2 regions of the Cellulophaga sp. RHA19 genome follow, and region 1 is predicted to be linked to the other one. Evidence: riboswitches for the same ligand, from Rfam matches in the RefSeq annotation. Region 1 holds a riboswitch; the other holds the start of a gene.
The links. Region 1 has a riboswitch for S-adenosylmethionine ahead of AX016_RS00805 (homocysteine S-methyltransferase family protein). Riboswitches for the same ligand answer to the same signal wherever they lie in the genome.

Region 1 (10,568 bases):
CAGATTCATCAATAAAACTTCTTATTTTTTATTAATCTACTAAAACCATAGGATTTATGCGTTTTTTAACAACTTATGTCATATAAAGTTTTACATTTGTAATTCCTACTAATTAAATAGGGTAATAAAAATTAACAAAATGATTGCTGATCAATTGATTTTAAATAAAGAAACTTCTAAAGGAAGTTACAAGTCAGACAAACAGTCAGAGAGTCCAAAAAGGAGTATAGTTAAGTCTATTAGCTGGAGAGTAGTTGGTACAATAGACACGGTTTTAATTTCTTGGTTTGTTACAGGAACATTAAAATTAGCTTTCTCTATTGGTTTAATAGAATTAGTTACAAAAATGGTATTGTATTTTTTTCACGAACGTGTTTGGAATTCAATTAAGTGGGGTAAATAATAACGTATAAGTATAGCAAAATGGGTTTTACAGAAGATATAATAAAAAATTTAAATGCTCAGTTTAGAGGTATTCCGCCAGAAGAAATTATTTCTTGGGCTGTAGAATATGCAAGAAATGCTGTAGTTACAACTAATTTTAGACCGTATGAGGTTGCTATACTAAATGCAGTTACAGCAATTAAAAAAGATATTCCTGTTGTTTGGTGTGATACTGGTTACAATACGCCAAATACATATAAGCACGCAGAAGAGTTAATTTCTACATTAGATTTAAACGTAAAACTATATGTGCCTTTACAAACTAGTGCTCACAGAGATGCTATAATGGGTATACCATCTATAGACGATCCAAAGCATAAAGAGTTTACAGAGCAAGTTAAGTTAGAGCCTTTTAAAAGAGCTATGGCAGAACACAAGCCAGATGTATGGTTTACTAACCTAAGAAAAGGACAAACTGCACTTAGAGATTCTTTAGGGATTTTAAGCTTAAGCAAAGACGGAGTTTTAAAAGTTAGTCCGTTTTACCACTGGTCAGATGCGCAATTAGATGCATACTTAGCAGAACGTAATTTACCAAATGAACATAAATATTTTGATCCTACTAAGGTATTAGAAAATAGAGAGTGTGGTTTGCACACTTAGGATAAAATAGGATTTAAAAAGATATAAAATAAAACACCAATATTTTGGAAACATTGATAAACGATATAAAATCACAAACAACAACTAGCACTTCATTACAAGGGTTAGGTAATGCTTTAGAAAACGAAGCTATATACATTTTTAGAGAAGTAGTAGCTCAGTTTGAAAAGCCAGTTTTGTTATTTTCTGGAGGAAAAGACAGTATTACACTTGTACGTTTGGCGCAAAAAGCATTTTGGCCAGCAAAAATTCCTTTTCCATTAATGCATATAGATACAGGACACAACTTCCCAGAGACTATAGAATTTAGAGATAAATTGGCTAAGGAATTAGGCGTAGAGCTTATTGTTAGAAATGTACAAGATTCTATAGATCAAGGAAAAGTAGTAGAAGAAACAGGTAAGTATGCAAGTAGAAATATGTTGCAAACAACCACGCTTTTAGATGCTATTGAAGAATTTAAGTTTGATGCTTGTATTGGTGGTGCTCGTAGAGATGAGGAAAAAGCCAGAGCAAAAGAACGTATTTTTTCTGTTCGTGATGATTTTGGACAATGGGATGAAAAGAACCAGAGACCAGAATTGTTTGATATGTTAAACGGTACTATAGAAATAGGACAAAATGTACGTGTTTTTCCTATTAGTAACTGGACAGAGTTAGATGTGTGGAGCTATATTCAAAAAGAACAAATTGAAATTCCATCTATTTATTTTGCACACAAAAGAAACATCTTTTTAAGAGATGGTTTAATCTGGTCTGCAGAAGATGATGTTGTTTTTAGAGCTGAAGATGAGGTAGTAGAGGAACGTTGGGTAAGATTTAGAACCGTTGGTGATATGTCTTGTACGGCAGCAGTTTTATCTAAAGCAGATTCTATAGATAAAGTAGTAGAAGAAATTAGAGATTCTAAAATATCTGAACGTGGTGCACGTATAGATGACAAGCGCTCCGAGGCTGCTATGGAAAAAAGAAAACAACAAGGATACTTTTAAAAAGTACAGCGTACTTAGTCTAAAGTATATAAGTTAAAAAAGAAGTTTAAAATATAAAAAGTAAGAGTAACAAAGTCTTTGTACTTGCTACTTTATACTTAATACACATAAAATGAACGTACTAAAAATAGCAACAGCAGGTAGTGTAGATGATGGTAAAAGTACCTTAATTGGTAGGCTACTTTACGATACAAAATCGCTTACTGAAGATAAATTAGAGGCCATAAAAAAGAGCAGTGAACAACGTGGGTATGATTACCTAGATTTTTCATTAGCTACAGATGGTTTAGTTGCAGAACGTGAGCAAGGTATTACTATAGATGTTGCTCATATCTATTTTTCAACACCAACAAAGAGTTACATTATTGCAGATACTCCTGGTCACGTAGAGTATACCAGAAATATGGTTACAGGTGCATCAACATCTCAGGTGGCTATTATTTTAATAGATGCCAGAAAAGGAGTTATAGAACAAACATACCGACACTTTTTTATCAATAATTTATTACGTGTTAAAAACGTAATAGTTGCTGTTAATAAAATGGATTTGGTAGACTATTCTGAAGAGGTATTTAATAATATCAAAAAAGATTTTGAAGCCTTAAATGCAAAAAGTACTTATGAAGAACAAATTGTAAGTTACATACCTGTAAGCGCACTTAAAGGGGATAATATTGTAGACAAAACAGATGCAATGTCTTGGTACAATGGTGATACAATTTTAGGGCATTTAGAAGAATTAGAGGCGCAAGATGTATATGATGCTGGTAAAGTACGTTTTCCTGTGCAAACCGTAATCAGGCCAAAAACAGATGAGTTTCACGATTTTAGAGGCTATGCAGGTAAAATTACAGGTGGAAGCTTAAAAGTAGGAGATGCTGTAACTGTTTTACCTTCTTTAACTCAGTCTAAAATAAAAGAGATATTCTTTTTTGATAAGACTTATAATGAGGCGCCAGCAGGTAGTTCTGTTAATATCACTTTAGAAGATGATATTAACATTACAAGAGGAGATATGCTTGTTAAAACAAATGAGCTTCCTAAAATTGAAAAGCAGGTTACCGCTACAGTTTGTTGGATGGATAGTAAAAACCTTGTGCCAGGAACAAAGTATATTGTGCAACACAACACTAACCGTGTATTGTCTAAGATAGATAGCATAAACAGTGTTATAGCAACAGATTATACTGGTGAACAGGAAAACAATAACAAGCTATCTTTAAATGAAATAGGAGAAGTGAGTATAAAACTTAGTAAGCCTATTTATTTTGATAGTTATAACGATAATAAATCTAACGGAGCTTTTATTTTAATTGATGCGCAAACCAATACAACGGCTGGTGCAGGATTTATAAATTAAGCCAAAAGATATAGTAAAGAGTGTTTATTTTAAGCACTTTTTTGTCTAAAATCCTATTATATCTATAGGATAATAGTAATTATAAAAAAAGCCATAATCACAAGCAAATGCAAAGTTTTAGAACAGAAATAGAAAACCCAGTAGTAGCTAAAGATATTATAGATTTAGAAGCTAAAATTAGACAGTTTAATGACGGTAAGTTAGACGAAGAAAAGTTTAGAAGTTTGCGTTTGGCTCGTGGTATTTATGGTCAGCGTCAACCAGGCGTACAAATGATTCGTATAAAGTTACCTTACGGTAAAGTAACGTCTACGCAACTAAAACGTATTTGTGATGTATCTGAAGAATATTCTACAGGGCGTTTGCACATTACTACACGTCAAGATATTCAAATACATTATGTAGATATAGAGCGTACACCAGAACTGTGGGCGCAATTAGCAAAGGATGATATTACAATTAGAGAAGCTTGTGGTAATGCAGTACGTAATATAACTGCTAGTGAAACTGCAGGTATAGATGTAGATGAACCTTTTGATGTATCTCCCTATGCACACGCAATGTTTCAATACTTTTTAAGAAACCCTATTAGTCAAGAAATGGGAAGAAAATTTAAAGTTTCTTTCTCTTCTAGTGATGCAGATACAGGACTTTCTTATATGCATGATCTTGGTTTTATTGCTAAAATTGAAAACGGAGTTAGAGGTTTTAAAGTGCTTTTAGCAGGTGGTTTAGGTTCGCAGCCACGCCACGCAGAAGAGTTATATACTTTTTTAGAGGCCGATAAAATTATTCCGTTAATGGATGGTGTTATTCGTGTTTTTGATAGATACGGAGAACGTAAAAGTAGAGCAAAAGCCAGAATGAAGTTTTTGCTTAAAGATATTGGTCTAGACGGATTTAGAGCATTGTTAGAAGAAGAGCAAAATGCAATTCCGCAAAATTCTTTTCCTGTAGATGTAGATGCATATCCTAAGGTAAAAGTTGCAGATGCTAAAGCTCCAGAGGTAGCTATTAATAATAGAACTGCTTTTGAGCAATGGAAAAGCACAAACCTTGTGCCTCAAAAACAACAAGGCTATGTAGCTATTGGTATAAAAGTAAAATTAGGAGATTTTTATATTGAAGAGGCACGACAATTAGCAGATTTAGTAGATGCGTATGCAGCCGGAGAATTTCGTTTGTCATTGCGTCAAAACATACTAATACCGTATGTAAAAGAGGAGTTAGTTCCTTTCTTTTATACAGAGTTAGAAAAACTTGGCTTTGTAGAGGCAGGTTATAACAAAGCATCAGATATTACTGCTTGTCCTGGTACAGATACGTGTAATTTAGGTATTGCAAGTAGTACTGGTATTGCAGCAGAATTAGAGCGTGTTATTACAGCAGAATACCCACAGTACATAAACAATAAAGATGTTGTTATAAAAATTAGTGGATGTATGAATGCCTGTGGTCAGCACAATATGGCAAACATAGGTTTTCAAGGAATGTCTGTGCGTACAAAAGATAAACTAGTAGCGCCTGCTTTGCAAGTATTGTTAGGTGGTGGTAATTTAGGAGATGGTAATGGTGTTTTTGCAGATAAAGTTGTAAAAGTACCAAGTAAAAGAGGTCCAGAAGCATTGCGTTTAATTTTAAACGATTTTGATGCCAATGCAAACGGACAATCATTTACTGAGTATTACAAAGAAAAAGGAGAGCATTATTTTTATGATTTTCTAAAACACCTTACAGCTATAGATAATTTAACTCAAGAAGATTTTATAGACTGGGGAAATACAGAACGTTATGAAAAAGCTATTGGTGTAGGTGAGTGTGCAGGTGTGGTTATAGACTTAATAGCAACCTTGTTGTTTGAAAGTGAAGAAAAAATTGAAAACGCTGCAACGGCATTAGAAGATAAAAAATGGTCTGCTAGTATTTTTCATTCATATTCTGCAATGGTAAACTCCGCTAAAGCATTGCTTACAGCACAAAACACAAAAACAAACACACATATTAGTATTATTAAAGATTTTGATACCCATTTTGTGTCAAACGGATTAATAGAGTTACAAACTTCTTTTGAGGATTTGGCTTTGCAAATAAAAAGCAACAAGCCAACACAAGAGTTTGCAGAAGCATACCTTAAAGATTCTAAAGTATTTTTAGAGGTAGTGCAAAAGTTTAGAGAAAAAGAATTAGCAGAAGCTTAAAATTATGGCAAACAAACAAAATACAAACGGACTACTTACAGTAGTTGGTGCAGGTCCTGGAGATGCAGAGCTTATTACGCTAAAAGCCATAAAAGCATTGCAAAATGCAGATGTTGTTTTGTTTGATGCTTTGGTGAATAAAGAGTTGCTAGAGTATGCAGTAAATGCAGAGCAAATTTTTGTAGGTAAAAGAAAAGGGTGTTATGCGTACCAACAAGATCAAATTAACGAGCTTATTGTAAGTAGAGCAAAAAGTCACGGTAATGTAGTACGTTTAAAAGGTGGCGACCCATTTATTTTTGGTCGTGGCTCAGAAGAAATGGAATATGCCGCTAGTCTCGGTGTAGCTGTTGCTATGGTTCCAGGAATATCATCTTCAATAGCCGTACCAGCTTTTCAAAATATACCAGTAACAAAAAGGGGAGCTTCAGAGAGTTTTTGGGTTATAACTGGTACAACAAAAAACCATAAATTATCTACAGATGTACATTTGGCAGCAAAGTCTAGCGCAACAGTAGTAATTCTAATGGGTATGGGTAAATTATCAGAAATTGTACAACTGTTTCAACAACAAGGTAAAGCAGAAACACCCGTAGCTATTATACAAAACGGAACAACTGTTAACGAAAAAGTTGGCGTTGGTACCATATCAACCATAGAAAAAGTAGTGCAAGAAAATGAGTTGTCTAATCCTGCAATTATTGTAATTGGTGATGTTGTTAGGCATAGAGCGCAATTGCATAAAGTACAACAAGAAGTAAAAGCAAAAGAAGCAGCAGTAAATTAAGTGATACAGTTATTTGGTTATTTTTGATGAGGTAAACAAAACCGTAACACTAAAAATAAAGTAATGGAACGTAACAATTTATATCCAGTTTTTTTAAAAACGTCTCAACTACACGTGCTAATAGTAGGTGGCGGTAATGTGGCAGAAGAAAAACTACGCTTTTTAACCAAGTCTAGTCCAGATGCTGTGGTAACAATGGTGTCTCCTTGGTATGCAGAAAAAACGTTACAACTGGCAAATAAATTTAATGTTACAACTATTACAGACGTGTACAATGTTAGTTATTTAGACGGCAAACATATGGTAGTAGCAACTACAGATAATGTAGATGTTAATGTGCAAGTGTATAAAGATTGTAGAGCACAATTTAAATTGGTAAACGTAGCAGATAATCCTCCGTATTGCGATTTTTATATGGGCGGAATTGTAACCAAAGGCAATGTAAAAATTGGTATTTCTACCAATGGTAAGTCGCCAACAACAGCAAAACGTTTGCGTCAGTTTTTTGAAGACGTAATACCAGAAGATATTAGTAAAATGGTTCAGAATTTAAACGATTACAGGAAAACCATAAAAGGAGATTTTGAAGAAAAAGTAGATAAAATGAATCAGATTACAAGTTCCTTAGTAGATAAAAAAGAAAATAATTAAAACATTAGAATGAGGATAAATACTCATTAGTAAGTACTAAATTAAAATTATGATTAAGACAGATATATTAATTATTGGCGCAGGACCAACAGGATTGTTTACCGTTTTTGAGGCAGGTTTGTTAAAACTTAAATGCCATTTAATAGATGCATTGCCGCAACCAGGCGGACAGTGTGCAGAGATATATCCTAAAAAACCAATCTATGATATTCCTGCTTTTCCAGAAATTTTAGCAGGTGATTTGGTTACCAATCTAATGGAGCAAATAAAATCTTTTGAGCCTGGTTTTACATTAGCAGAAAGAGCAGATACTTTAGATAAGTTAGACGATGGTACTTTTGTAGTAACCACAAATAAAGGAACAAAGCATAATGCACCGGTAGTTGTAATTGCAGGTGGTTTAGGATCTTTTGAGCCTAGAAAACCGCAAATAGAGAACATTCTTAATTTTGAAGATAAAGGTGTTGCTTATATGATTAAAGATCCAGAAGTATACAGAGACAAAAAAGTTGTTATTGCTGGTGGTGGAGATTCTGCATTAGACTGGGCAATTTTCTTAGCAGACATAGCAGCAGAAGTATCTTTAGTACACCGTAGAAATGAGTTTAGAGGCGCTTTAGATTCTGTAGAAAAAGCATCAGAACTTGCAAAAGCAGGTAAAATAAAATTATTTACAGAGGCACAAGTAACCAAGCTATACGGAGACGATAATTTAGAGGCCGTAGTTGTAAAATATAACGACGAGGAAAAAGGAGAAAGCTACGTAGAAGTAGACAATTTTATTCCTTTATTTGGACTATCACCTAAATTAGGTCCAATAGGAAATTGGGGATTAGAAATAGAGAAAAATGCCATAAAAGTAGACAACTCTTACGACTACCAAACCAACATTCCTGGTGTATACGCAATTGGCGATGTTAACACCTATAAAGGAAAATTAAAACTAATTTTATCTGGTTTTCATGAAGCAGCCGTAATGTGTCAAAGTGCATACCAACGCATAAATCCAGGTAAACGTTATGTAATGAAATACACAACTGTAGGTGGTGTAGAAGGTTTTGATGGTTCTAAAAAAGAAGCCAAAAAAGAAGTTGTACAAAGCATTTCGTAAAAATATTACAATTTTAAGCCTATATGTGTAAAAAACACGTGTAGGCTTAAAAATTACCAGCAATATTTGGTTATAAAAAAGTTGTGCTGTTAATTTGTAGCTCAATTAGTTCATTAATAGACTGAAAACGTTATCAAGAAAGGTGGAGGGATTAGACCCTATGAAACCTTAGCAACCCTTTATTCTTATTTAAAGAAGGTGCTACATTCTACTACGTTGTTATAAAACAACACGGCAGATAACTCACAAATTAGAAAGACATTCACAGTCTTATCTCATTTACCTTACTTGATATTTTATTTATAGCGTTCCATTTGTTTGCAAGCACAAATGGCCAGGCTTTTTGCTGTATTTTTTGGTTTTAGCAAGCAGGTTTTACAAACCGTTGCCACCAAAAAGATGCCGCATCAATCCCTAACGCACAAAAAAGAGATTAAACGGTACAATGAAAAGTATACAAGACATATTAAAAGAAAGAGTTTTAGTGCTAGACGGTGCAATGGGTACAATGTTACAGCGCTACAAATTCACAGAAGAAGATTTTAGAGGCGAGCGCTTTGCAGACTGGGAACACCCATTACAAGGTAATAACGATTTACTCTCCTTAACTCAACCAGAAGCTATAGCAGAAGTACACCGCAAATATTTTGCCGCTGGTGCAGATATTGTAGAAACCAACACTTTTTCTGGTACAACCATAGCAATGGCAGACTATTTTATGGAAGATTTAGTGTACGAGCTAAATTATGAGTCGGCACGTATTGCAAAGCAAGTAGCAGATGAGTTTACTGCAAAAGAACCACACAAACCAAGGTTTGTAGCGGGTAGTATAGGGCCTACAAATAAAACAGCAAGTATGTCTCCAGATGTTAACGACCCAGGTTTTAGAGGCGTTACTTTTGATGAGCTTAGAATAGCCTACAAACTACAAGTAGAAGCTTTACTAGATGGTGGCTCAGATATTTTGTTGGTAGAAACCATTTTTGATACTCTTAATGCAAAGGCTGCATTATTTGCTATAGAAGAAGTAAAAGAAGAACGCAATATAGATGTTCCTATAATGGTAAGTGGTACAATTACAGATGCTTCTGGCAGAACATTATCTGGACAAACAGCAGAAGCCTTTTTAATATCAATAAGTCATATTTCTATTTTAACTGTTGGTTTTAATTGTGCTTTAGGGGCAAACCAATTGGTGCCTCATTTAGAGGTTTTGGCAGCTAAAACAAGTTTTGGAGTATCAGCACATCCAAACGCAGGTTTGCCAAATGCCTTTGGAGAGTATGATGAGACTGCAGAGGAAATGGCTGCACAAATAAAAGAATATTTAGACAAGAGTTTGGTAAACATTGTTGGTGGTTGCTGCGGTACAACACCAGAACATATTACAGCAATTGCCAATTTAGCAAAAGATTACAAACCCAGAAGTATTTCTGCAGAAACGGCATCGTAATGAAAAATGAAAAACCTAAATACTTAAAACTATCCGGACTAGAACCTTTAATTGTTACGGAAAACACCAATTTTATAAATGTTGGTGAGCGTACCAATGTTGCTGGTTCTAAAAAGTTCTTAAGGTTAATAAAAGAAGAAAAGTTTGATGAAGCTTTGGCTATTGCTCGTCACCAAGTAGATGGTGGTGCTCAAATAATAGACATTAATATGGATGACGGACTTATAGATGGCAAAGAGGCTATGGTTAAGTTCCTAAATCTAATTATTGCAGAACCAGATATCTCTAGAGTTCCTATAATGATAGACAGTTCTAAATGGGAAATTATAGAAGCTGGTTTGCAAGTTGTACAAGGTAAGTGTGTGGTAAATTCTATTAGTCTAAAAGAAGGCGAAGCAGAATTTATACACCACGCAAAACTTATTAAACGTTATGGTGCAGCCGTAATTGTAATGGCCTTTGATGAGGTTGGTCAGGCAGATAATTACGAGCGTAGAATAGAAATAGCTAAACGATCTTATGACGTTCTAGTTAATAAAGTAAACTTTGCTCCAGAGGATATTATTTTTGACCTTAATATTTTTCCTGTTGCCACCGGTATGGATGAGCACAGACGCAACGCCATAGACTTTATAGAAGCTACGGCTTGGGTAAAAGAGAATTTGCCGCACTGTAGTGTAAGTGGTGGCGTTAGTAATGTGTCATTTTCTTTTAGAGGTAACAATCCTGTACGTGAGGCTATGCACTCGGTGTTTTTATACCACGCTATACAGGCAGGTATGAATATGGGAATTGTTAACCCTACTATGTTAGAGGTTTATGATGATATTCCTAAGGATTTATTAGAGCGTGTAGAGGATGTAATGTTAGACCGTAGAGATGATGCTACAGAGCGTTTGCTAGATTTTGCAGATACAGTAGTTGGCAAGGCAAAGGAAAGCACGGTAGATTTATCTTGGAGAGAAGAAC
Region 2 (10,568 bases), 2.8 Mb from region 1:
AAATAAAATTCCGCCTAAGACAACAGCAATTAATATTTGGCTTCTTTTTATTGCAGATAATAACATAATTAAAGCATCAGGATCTTGTAATGCTTTAAAGTAAAAATAATCTGCTGTTTGCAATAAAATACCAACAGCTGGTATAGACCATCTCCATTTAAAAGCATTTCTTTTTTCTGCCTTAGGAAACCAAGTTATAGCAAGTATTACCAATAAAATTAAAATTGTATACCAGCAAAACCAAAATTGTAATGTTTGGGGATTTAAATTTACGTTTTGTATTAAAAATTTATCATATAATCCGCTAGACGAACCTAAAAATGTGGCACCAATTATAGCAAAAATCCATTTGTTATTTTTAAAATTGATACCTTCTTTTTTTCCAATTCTAGAATATAAAAAAACAGAAAATATAATTAAAAAAAAGCCTATCCATTGCCAGTGATTAGGTCTTTCTTGGTAAATAAAAATAGCACCTATAAATGTAAAAAAAGGTCCTGCAGAGCGTATGGGTGTTACAATAGTAATGGGCAAATGCTTTAGTGCTTGGTATGCTAAAACCCAAGAGCCAGCCATTAGCATAGATTTTACAACAATATAACCGTGTTTTTGCCAAGGAATATCTGTAATGTAAAAACCTACTTCTTTAGTATATTCAGGATAAAATTTAGAACCTAAATAAAAAGGTAATAAGAGCAAAAAACCTGCTGTTATAGTACCTAAAAGTACAGGAAACACTTCATTACCTTGTACAGCGTGTTTTTTACATAAATTATGTAATCCTAAAAATAAAGCCGATAAAAGACCTAAATACATCCACATGGCCGCGAAGATAACTTTTTAGATAAATTTTAATAGAACTATATCTTAATTTATACTACTTTTCTTCAATTTAAAAGGATACAAGCTAATGTAAATAATGGTGTAGATAATTAACAAAAGTAAATACCAAGTATTACCAATAAGTTCTGTGTAAGTTAGGTTTCCATCAGAAAAGCTCAAAATCATTAATACTTGTGCTCCATAAGGTAGTAAACCTTGTGTAATACAGGCAAAAATATCTAAAATTGAAGCTGTATTTTTATTATCTAATTTATACTCATCATTAATAGTTTTTGCAATAGAACCAGAAATAATAATAGAAACTGTATTGTTTGCTATAGCCATATTTACTGTACTAACTAAGGTTGCAATACCAAATTGAGCAGATTTTTTACTCTTTATAAGGGTTTTAATCTTATTTAAAATATAATCTATACCGCCATTTTTAGCTACTAATGCTGCTAATCCACCAGATAGTAATGATAGTAGAAAAATCTCTGTCATACTTGTAAATCCATTGTAAGCAATTTTGGTAGATTCAATAAGCGTAAAATCACCATAAAAAATACCAATTGCGGCAGCTATTAATACACCTAACAATAGTGTAACAAATACGTTTACGCCAATTACAGATAGCGCAATTACTAATATGTAAGGAACTATTTTTAGTAATGAATAATTGTATGTAACATCTTCTAAATTGTTAGACTCTAAAGCAGCGCCTTTAACTATTAAAATAGCAATTGTAAAGAGTGCTGCTGGCAAGGCAATTTTTATGTTTTGCTTAAATTTATCACTCATTTTTACGCCTAAGGATTGTGTTGCTGCAATTGTAGTATCTGATATTACCGAAAGGTTATCTCCAAACATAGAACCACCTAATAGAGCGCCGCAAAGTATAGCTAATGACACACCTCCTTTATCTGCAAAGCCAATAACAATAGGAGTTAGTGCAACTATTGCACCAACAGATGTGCCTGTAGATATAGATAAAAATGCAGCAATTATAAATACTCCAAAGTAGATATATTGTATGGCTATAAAATCTAAACCAAGGTTCACAATAGCATCTACACTACCGGTCTCTTTTGTAATTGTAGCAAAAGCACCAGCTAACAAATATATTAAACACATTGTTAGTATTTTACTATCTCCGCAACCAGCTAAAAGTGTTTCTATTTTAGAGTTTATGCTTTGTTTAAAAATTAAAAAAGCTACAATAATACCGGCTATAACTGCTATAGGTGCAGGTAAAGCATAAAAATCATTTTGATAAATACCTACACCTAAAAATGTAAATACAAATACAAATAAAGGGAGTAAAGCAATAAACCTAGGCTTGTTGTTTTTAATGGGTGTCATTTTTTTAGTTTTGCAGAACCAAAAAGAAAAGGACAAATAAGTGGAGCTGAATTAACATTTTTTCCAAAGTATTGGCTTATCCTTTTTTAGCACCTTGCTTGTTAATGCAGGTTGCTATCTCTTTTTTGAGATTCTTGATAATTAAGTGCGCAAAACTAAAGCATAACAACGAGATAAAATCATAATTTTCTGTTATTTTTTAAGTTCTCTTTTTCTTGCTATAATACAGAATGTACTTAAACCCACTAATAACAACATCATTTTACAGTTAAACAAATTAGTACTTCCTAAGGCTCCAAAATAACCTGCATAATTAATATTGTTAATGTTTGCGTAGGTTATCATAAAAAACAAGACCTCAAAAAGTTTTTTTCCTTTAGATAATATACCAAGCGTAACTACTAATAATACTATAAATATACTTCCCAACAATATAGAAACTACAGATGAAAAATTTAAGTTAATGGTCAAACGTAATATTAATGGTAAAGCTAAAAAAATGAATAAGCAAACACCCGCTAATAGTTGAGAAAACAGCACTCTAGAAATAGGCTTGTAAGCAGAGTAAGAAAAATAGTCTACATTATATGTTGTTTCTTTTACTGATAAATCTGAAATCCTATGTACTTGTAAAAACCATAAAATAGGTAAAATAAATTTGAAAGAAACAGCTATTGGAAGAAATAGTAAAAGTAACATTCCCAATATATTTATAATCCATAACCACTTTTTTCCTTTTCGAAGTATAAGTAGTATTTCTGCTTTTAATAATGGATAAATACTATAATTTATTTGCGCATTAGATAGTTCTTTTAAATTAATTTGGTGTGTTGTATTAGGCTTATTTATTCTCTTTTCTTGTTCCTTAGATGTAGAATACTTAGTTATATTAAATCGATGAAAAAATTTGGACAAAACAAGTATTATAATAAGACCTAAAACCACCAATAGAAAACGACTTATAATAAAAGAAGTAGGGAAATCTATACCGTTAAATTCAAATTTGTTAAAGTTACTTGTATTTCCTACTATATATCCTATTGCTAAATTTGTATCTGTTGTAGATTTTGTAATGGTTTTAACTTGTTTCTCTAATTGATGTATTACAACATTGCTTCCTAAAATGTCTAATGTGTAACTGTTTTCTGTTTTAGGAGAAAACAAAATTAGAGTAGAATAAATAATAAAGAATAAGACATTTTGTAAAACAGAATATTTACTTAATACTAATTCAAAAACAACAGCAATAACAGCAATGCAAAACAATGCAGGAGTAGTAATAAGAGCGTATGGTTTTATAAACTGTAAAAGGTTAAAAGAATAATTATCATTATATAAAAAGAAAAGTATGATGCTCATTATAAAAACTACAAGAGCTATAGTTAAAAGAACTAAAAAGTTACTTAATACTTTACTAAGTAAATAACTAAAATTTTTAATTCTTGTAGTAGCTATAATTTGTCCAACTTTAGTATTTGTATCCGTTTTTATTGCACTATTAACAAGATAAAAACCTATTAACGATAAAAAAATACTTGTCATTATAGCGGTAACATAGCCAAACCAAGCAGAATTATAAACTCCAACATAATCAGCTATTCTAATTGTAGAATAGTTAGCATTAGGCTCTGGCACAAAAGTATACGCAATTGCTAAACTAGTACAAAGAGTTATTAAAAAAGCATAACTTCTTGTACGTTGTTTATAATCTAATTTTACAATACTAAAAAATGAATTCATAGCCTTATTTTGTTTTGGTTAAGTAGAGATAAGCATCTTCTAAATTTGCTGTTTTTTTTATAGAATTTTCAATAGGTGTATTTGTTATATAGCGTACTAATAATTGGTTATTTTTTCTTGATGCACTAACTATAATTTTATCAGCTTTAAAAGCTGTTAAATTCTCTTTATCAATAGTTGTCTCAAATACTTTATTTGTTACGTGTTGTAATATATTTTCTTGAGTTCCGTAAGAAAGTAGAGTGCCTTTTTTCATAATTGCAACCTTATCTGCAATAGTATCAATGTCAGAAACAATATGAGAAGATAAAATAACTATACAATCGTTTGCTAAGTCAGATATTAAATTTCTAAAGCGTACACGTTCTTCTGGGTCTAAACCAACTGTAGGTTCATCAAAAATTACAATTTTAGGATTGTTAAGTAAAGCCTGTGCAATACCAACTCTTTGTTTCATTCCTCCAGAATAGCTTCCTATTGGTTTTTTAGCAGCGTCAATTAAGTTTAAACCTTCTAGTAATTTTGATATTCTAGATTTTAGATTATTTCCGCCAACTCCTTTCATAGCTGCTATGTACTCTAAAAATTCGTATGCATTTAAGTTTGGGTATACACCAAAATCCTGAGGTAAAAAACCCAATTGTTTTCGCATATAATTAGCATCTTTAATAATATTGTTTTTGTTTAATATAATGCAGCCTTTAGTTGGTTTATTAACTGTAGCTATCATTTTTAATAAAGTAGATTTTCCTGCCCCATTAGGACCTAATAAGCCTAATATTCCTTTTTCTATACTAATAGAAAAATCTTTCACACCATATTGGTTTTTATTGTATTTTTTAGATACATTTTGTATTTCTAGTGTCATAGTATTAATTTTTAGAGTTTATTTTACTAATTACAGTTTTAAACCCATTTTGATTAAACTCTAGACTATTACTATCTCCTTCTATTTGAGTTAAAATAACCCCTACAGTAGTATCATAAAGAGCTTTGTCATTTTTTTGAATTAGTTCACTCTTAACCTTTTGAGCATCAACTACTAGATACATTTTATTATTTTCTTGTATTATATTTAAAGTTAAATTAGCTTCTTTAAGTAAATAAGTTCCTGTGTATTTTTTAAATTTTTTTAAGTCTATTTTTTTAAAGTTAGATATTGAATTGTCATTTACATAAGCCAATAAATCGCTAGTAATTGCTTTCTTAGAAGTAATGCTTTTTGAGTTAGAAAATATTAAATACAAATTTTTAGTTGTTGGGTTGTATTCATTTCTAAAAGCGTATCCTATATTATTTCCTCCGTGACCGTAATAGTTTTTATTATTAAAATTGAATTTAAATATGCCGTAACCGTAAGTTTTATTACCAGACTCTAACATTAGTTTTAATGTTTCTTTTTGTAATAGTTTCTCGGTTTCAAAGAGAGAGGTATAAAATATTTCCATATCAGATAATGTAGAAGCAATACTACCTGCTGCATATGCAATATTTGCAAAATATCTATAATCTATGTAGGATGTAACATCTTTATTTTTATAGAAAGGAGTTGCTAAATTGTTGATGTTTTTGTGAACATACGGGTAGGTTTCTTTCATATTAATAGGTATAAAAATGCGTTCTCTTAGCAAATCAAAATAGTTTTGATCTGTTACCTTTTCTATGATTTTTCCAAGAAGAAAATAATTAGTATTGCAATAATTAAATTTACCTTTAAGTTTGGGGTTACTTTTTTCTACCTCATTTAATAAATTTATGTTATACAGTGAATCTTTTTTAGCATAGAAAATTTTTTCTATGTTTTCTCCTATAACTTCATCTAATCCACTCTCGTGTGTTAATAGACTTTTAATAGTTAAAGAAGGGTCTACGTTTTTTATAGGTGAAAGGTATTTGCCAATACTATCTGTAAGTTTAATATTTCCTTTCTCCATTTCTTGTAAAATAAGAATAGCAGTAAAGGTTTTGGTAGCACTACCTATATTAAAAACGCTATGTTCTGTTAGGTTAAAGTTGCCAAGACTTATATGTTCTGTTTTATTATTTTTTCTAACTAAAATTGCAATTCCTTTGTTTTGCTTTTTTAATATAGAATTATATTTTTCTGCAAAAATATTAATGTCTTTTGTTTGGCTATTTCCAATGAGTTGGATGAGTATAAACATTAATAATGTTAGTTTTTGTAAAGTTTTCATATGTATATATTTTAATTTATACATCAAAATTCATCTAATAAACTGCCATTAAAAATAAATAGTGACAAACGGTATCTCTAAAATGATAAGACAAGAAAACTACGGTTATCATTAAAAAAGAGGAGTATAGATACTGTTAGTTAACTTTTGTCATTAAAAAAGAGAAATTTAGAGATGAAGTACTATTTTTGAGTAGTTCATTAAATAACATAAATGTCAAAATTAGATTCTTGGATAGATAATAAAATTGTGCAAAACCTCTTTATTTGGTTTTTCTTTTTTATCATTCTGTTAACTTCAATAAATACAGAGAATGTAATAATTTCTGCAATATTTACTATACTATTAATAGCACCTTCTGTTTATATAAATAACTTATTGGTTCTGCCTTATTTTAGAGAAAAAAAACACCTTTTTTTCTTGTTTTTTATTTTAAACACAGTGTTTTTTACCATTATATCTGTCTTATTAATTAAAGAGGCTACACATCAAGATTTTAAAATTGGAATGTTTATTAATTTCTTTGGAATAATGGTTTTGGTTTTAGTTTTTGCTTCATCTCTAAAATTTGCAAGAGATAGTTTTTTACGAAGACAACAAGAAAAGGAAGCCGAATTAAAACTACTGAAAGCACAATTAAACCCTCATTTTTTATTTAATACACTTAATAATTTATATGGTTTATCTGTAATTAAGTCTAATAAATTACCTGATTTAATGTTAAAACTATCAGATTTGTTACGCTATAGTTTATATGAAACAAAGGAAAAATTAGTACCATTAGAAAAGGAGATTGAATATTTAGATAATTATATTTCTTTAGAAAAAATAAGATTAGAGGAGACCACTATTATTAATTTTGAAAAATCGGGTAATACATCTTCTATAAAAATAGCGCCAATGCTTTTTATTGTTTTTGTAGAAAATGCGTTTAAACATTTAGGTGTTTTAAATGCTAAAAAAAGTAAAGTATCTATATCATTAAAAGTAGAATCAAATAAACTTTTTTTTAAATGTGAAAATACTAAAGATTTTACCTCATTAAATCATAACAGTTTAGAAAAAGAAAAAAATGGAATTGGTCTTGTAAATGCAAAGAAAAGACTAGCTTTAATGTATCCAGAAAAACATAACTTAACCATAAATAATAAAGAAGAAACTTTTAGTGTAGTGCTAATGTTGCATTTTTAATATGAAAGAATTACAATGTATTGTTGTTGATGATGAGCCAATTGCACGTCAAATTTTAGAAAATTATATAGAAACTATACCAAATTTAGTAGTTATAGCATCGTGTAAAAATGCTCTTGAGGCTTTGGAGGTTTTACATGAAAAGCAAGTAGATTTATTATTTTTAGATATTAATATGCCTAAATTTTCAGGTTTAAGTTTATTAAAAACAATACAACAAAAACCTAGTGTTATTATTACAACTGCTTATCCTGAGTATGCTATAGAGGGTTTTGAGCTTGCTGTTACGGATTACTTGCTAAAGCCATTTTCTTTAGAACGTTTTTTACAAGCCGTATTAAAAGTACAACATAAACAACCAAAGACTGAAACTAGCAACTTAGCAGTAAATTTAAATAAAGTACAAACTTCTGTTTTTGTAAAGAGTGATAAGAAAATTATTAAAGTTAATTTTGATGATATTTTATATATTGAAGCTTATGGTAATTATATAAAAATATTTGCTGATAAGATGATTTTAACACCACAAACACTGTCAAGCTTTTTAGAAAAACTACCTGACTCATTTATCCGTGTACATAAATCATTTATTATCAATTTTAATAAACTAAAACTAATAGACGGTAACCAGGTTATACTAGAAAACAATAGTAAACTACCCTTAGGAAAGTTGTATAGAAAAAGTATTTTAGATAAAGTATCTGGCTAATTTTTATAACTACCACCAAACCACAAAAAACTTTTGTAACTCTCCGTTTGGGAACTTAATCCAACATAAAGGGGACTTTTTAGCTGTTATTAAGGTATTTATTTCAAAAATAAACTCATCATATTTAAGCCAGTTTACTTGGGTTTGTACATCTTGTAGCCAATTAGTTTTAGACGGAATATAAAATTTACAATCTTTAAACTGTAATAAAGCTGTATGCTTAACATAAAATCCTTTAATGCAATTTTTATTTAAGTCCTTAAATTCTACGTTAGTATTAAAGGGTATAAATAGCTGAGCTTTAAAAAAAACAAATTGCTGTATTGCATTTGCATCTACATTTAAACTTTTTAATAATGGTTTTGTATGTGTGTTGTAGAGTAGTGGTAGTTGTTTTTCTTTTAACTTGGTTAGCTTTTTAAGTAATGTATCGTTTCTGTTTGGCCCAATCCAGTGTTCTATTTCTGTGTTTCCAACAGAGGCATCAAACAAATAAAATTTAAATATTATTTCTACGTGATGTGGTACATCATCCTTAGTTAAAATACAATCTAATTCTCCAATGGTAAGCTTATTGTTTTGTATTTGTATGTTTTCTGCTAAAACATTAATGCTTTTTAATTCATTTAGTTCTGCACTAACATAGCGTTCTACACGTTTGCCTAATCTTAAATTGGAGGGTAATTGCTCGCTAAAGACTGCTGTTTTTATATTATTAATTTTAAACTGTTGTAGTCCATAAACAAGTTTATCTACCCATAATAAAGGAGTGTTTATATAACCAGTATATTGCAGTTCTATATTTTTATGGTTTGTTATCATCTAAAGTAAAAAAAAACACTTACAGTAATTAATTAACTATTTGTACAAATAAAACTATATTTGTGATAATAAATGGTTTAAATGAAAATTAAAATAGCTCAATTTTTATCAATATTAGGACATCCTTTATTGTTATTTCCTTTTTTAATTCTAATTTTTAATCTAAACGATACTAAAAACACTTTTTCCCATACGCTAACTCTTATTTATGGGATCTTTTTTTTGGTCTTAATAGCTTGGGTTTATATAGGTAAAAGAAGAGGTAAGTATACAGATTTAGATGTCTCTAATAAAAAAGAGCGTAAATCCTTATATATATTTGCCATACCATTAATGTTAATTGTATTGGCTTTTTTATTGTATACAAACCAGCCAAGCTATATATGTACAAGCTTTTCTTTAGCTACTTTAATGTTAATAGTTTCTTTTGGAATTAATTTTTTCATCAAAATTTCTATGCACGTGTCCATTAATATTTATTTGGCACTTGCTATTATTCATGTAAACTTAATGTTAGGCTCTACATTAATTGTTTTTACCTTACTTGTTTTATGGTCTAGATTAGTGCTAAAAAGGCATACACCTAAAGAAGTTGTTACAGGCTTAATTATAGGTTCATTGTTTGGAGCTACTTTACTACTTATCTCTTAGATATTGTTTTTTTACTTTTAGTACGGAAATATATCAACTACACTTAAATATATATTAGATAGCTTCATTTTTACATTCTAATGTAAGATTTTACTACTGTTTGGCTAGTTTTGAAGTGTGAAACAATCAAACAAAAAAATGAAAAATACTTTAAAAATTACGTTTATCCTTATGATGTTGGCAATAACCTCTTGTGGTAGCGATAAAGATACAATTAGGATTTCTACACTAGAAGGCTTACAAGCAGCCAAACAATTAGCAATAACTAGTTTTGGAGCAGATTTAGAAGTTTACAGATTTGAGTTATACTCTAAAGAAGATTTAAACTCAGATTTAGGAAGCATAACTATTAAATATTTAAAAGATGGCAAATTGTATAGCAGACGTTACGCTACAAAAACGAGCAATGTAGAAGCTATTTTAGAAGATGAAGAGGCTTTGAGTGATACATTTCAGAAAAACTTTTATATAAAAAACGCTCAGGGTAAACTAAAAATCAGTGATATAGATGTAGATGCAATGTTTTCTAATATAAATAAAGGAGTTGTGCTTATTGAAGATGAAATGGAAATAGATAACTACCAAGTTAGAAAATATTACATTGAAGCGAATAGCAAAACAAACAAGGTATCATCAGATTTTGAAATACATGTTACAGAACCTAATAACGAAACTATAGAAGGGCGTAACATAGTAACTAATTTTTACGAAGTTGAGTTTGAAGCCGATGAAAATGGTGAACTTACCATAAAAGACTAATTTTAAATATACAATATAAAGCAGTCCCCGCTTTTAATAAAGGTTGTCCTATGTCCCTATAGGCAACCTTTTTTGTTTTATAATATAGACAAACTATAGTTTTGCTATTAAATTAATTTGTAAGTAATTTATTATTAATTATTAATTTGAAGTATCTGTAAGTTGAAAACACACAATGTTTTAGACGTTTAACAGAATGGTAGTATGTGTGCATTTATTTCTAAAACATACAATGTTGAGTATAAGTCTAGTCTAGACTTGTCATAATAATCTTGTTAAATTTTAATTTAGCTGTGTAATAAAAATTTAGTCTTCCC

Region 2: linked by a shared signal. The riboswitch ahead of AX016_RS13065 (Na+/H+ antiporter NhaC family protein) and the one ahead of AX016_RS00805 (homocysteine S-methyltransferase family protein) in region 1 are both predicted to bind S-adenosylmethionine.

The regions. Positions count from the first base shown of each region.
Region 1 covers NZ_PHUL01000001.1:178,521-189,088, reverse strand. Annotated here, with positions in the region: gene AX016_RS00845 (DUF2061 domain-containing protein) at 140-403, shown strand; gene AX016_RS00840 (phosphoadenosine phosphosulfate reductase domain-containing protein) at 424-1,047, shown strand; gene cysD (sulfate adenylyltransferase subunit CysD) at 1,101-2,039, shown strand; gene AX016_RS00830 (sulfate adenylyltransferase subunit 1) at 2,152-3,399, shown strand; gene AX016_RS00825 (HEPN domain-containing protein) at 3,507-5,597, shown strand; gene cobA (uroporphyrinogen-III C-methyltransferase) at 5,602-6,384, shown strand; gene AX016_RS00815 (precorrin-2 dehydrogenase/sirohydrochlorin ferrochelatase family protein) at 6,448-7,035, shown strand; gene AX016_RS00810 (NAD(P)/FAD-dependent oxidoreductase) at 7,085-8,146, shown strand; SAM riboswitch class I at 8,274-8,391, shown strand; gene AX016_RS00805 (homocysteine S-methyltransferase family protein) at 8,592-9,599, shown strand; gene metH (methionine synthase) at 9,599-10,568, shown strand, end outside.
Region 2 covers NZ_PHUL01000001.1:2,945,993-2,956,560, reverse strand. Annotated here, with positions in the region: gene AX016_RS13070 (DMT family transporter) at 1-822, opposite strand, end outside; gene AX016_RS13065 (Na+/H+ antiporter NhaC family protein) at 868-2,184, opposite strand; SAM-I-IV-variant riboswitch at 2,232-2,330, opposite strand; gene AX016_RS13060 (hypothetical protein) at 2,377-3,924, opposite strand; gene AX016_RS13055 (ABC transporter ATP-binding protein) at 3,929-4,792, opposite strand; gene AX016_RS13050 (serine hydrolase domain-containing protein) at 4,797-6,119, opposite strand; gene AX016_RS13045 (sensor histidine kinase) at 6,333-7,310, shown strand; gene AX016_RS13040 (LytR/AlgR family response regulator transcription factor) at 7,312-8,019, shown strand; gene AX016_RS13035 (DUF1853 family protein) at 8,029-8,841, opposite strand; gene AX016_RS13030 (phosphatase PAP2 family protein) at 8,923-9,492, shown strand; gene AX016_RS13025 (hypothetical protein) at 9,631-10,251, shown strand.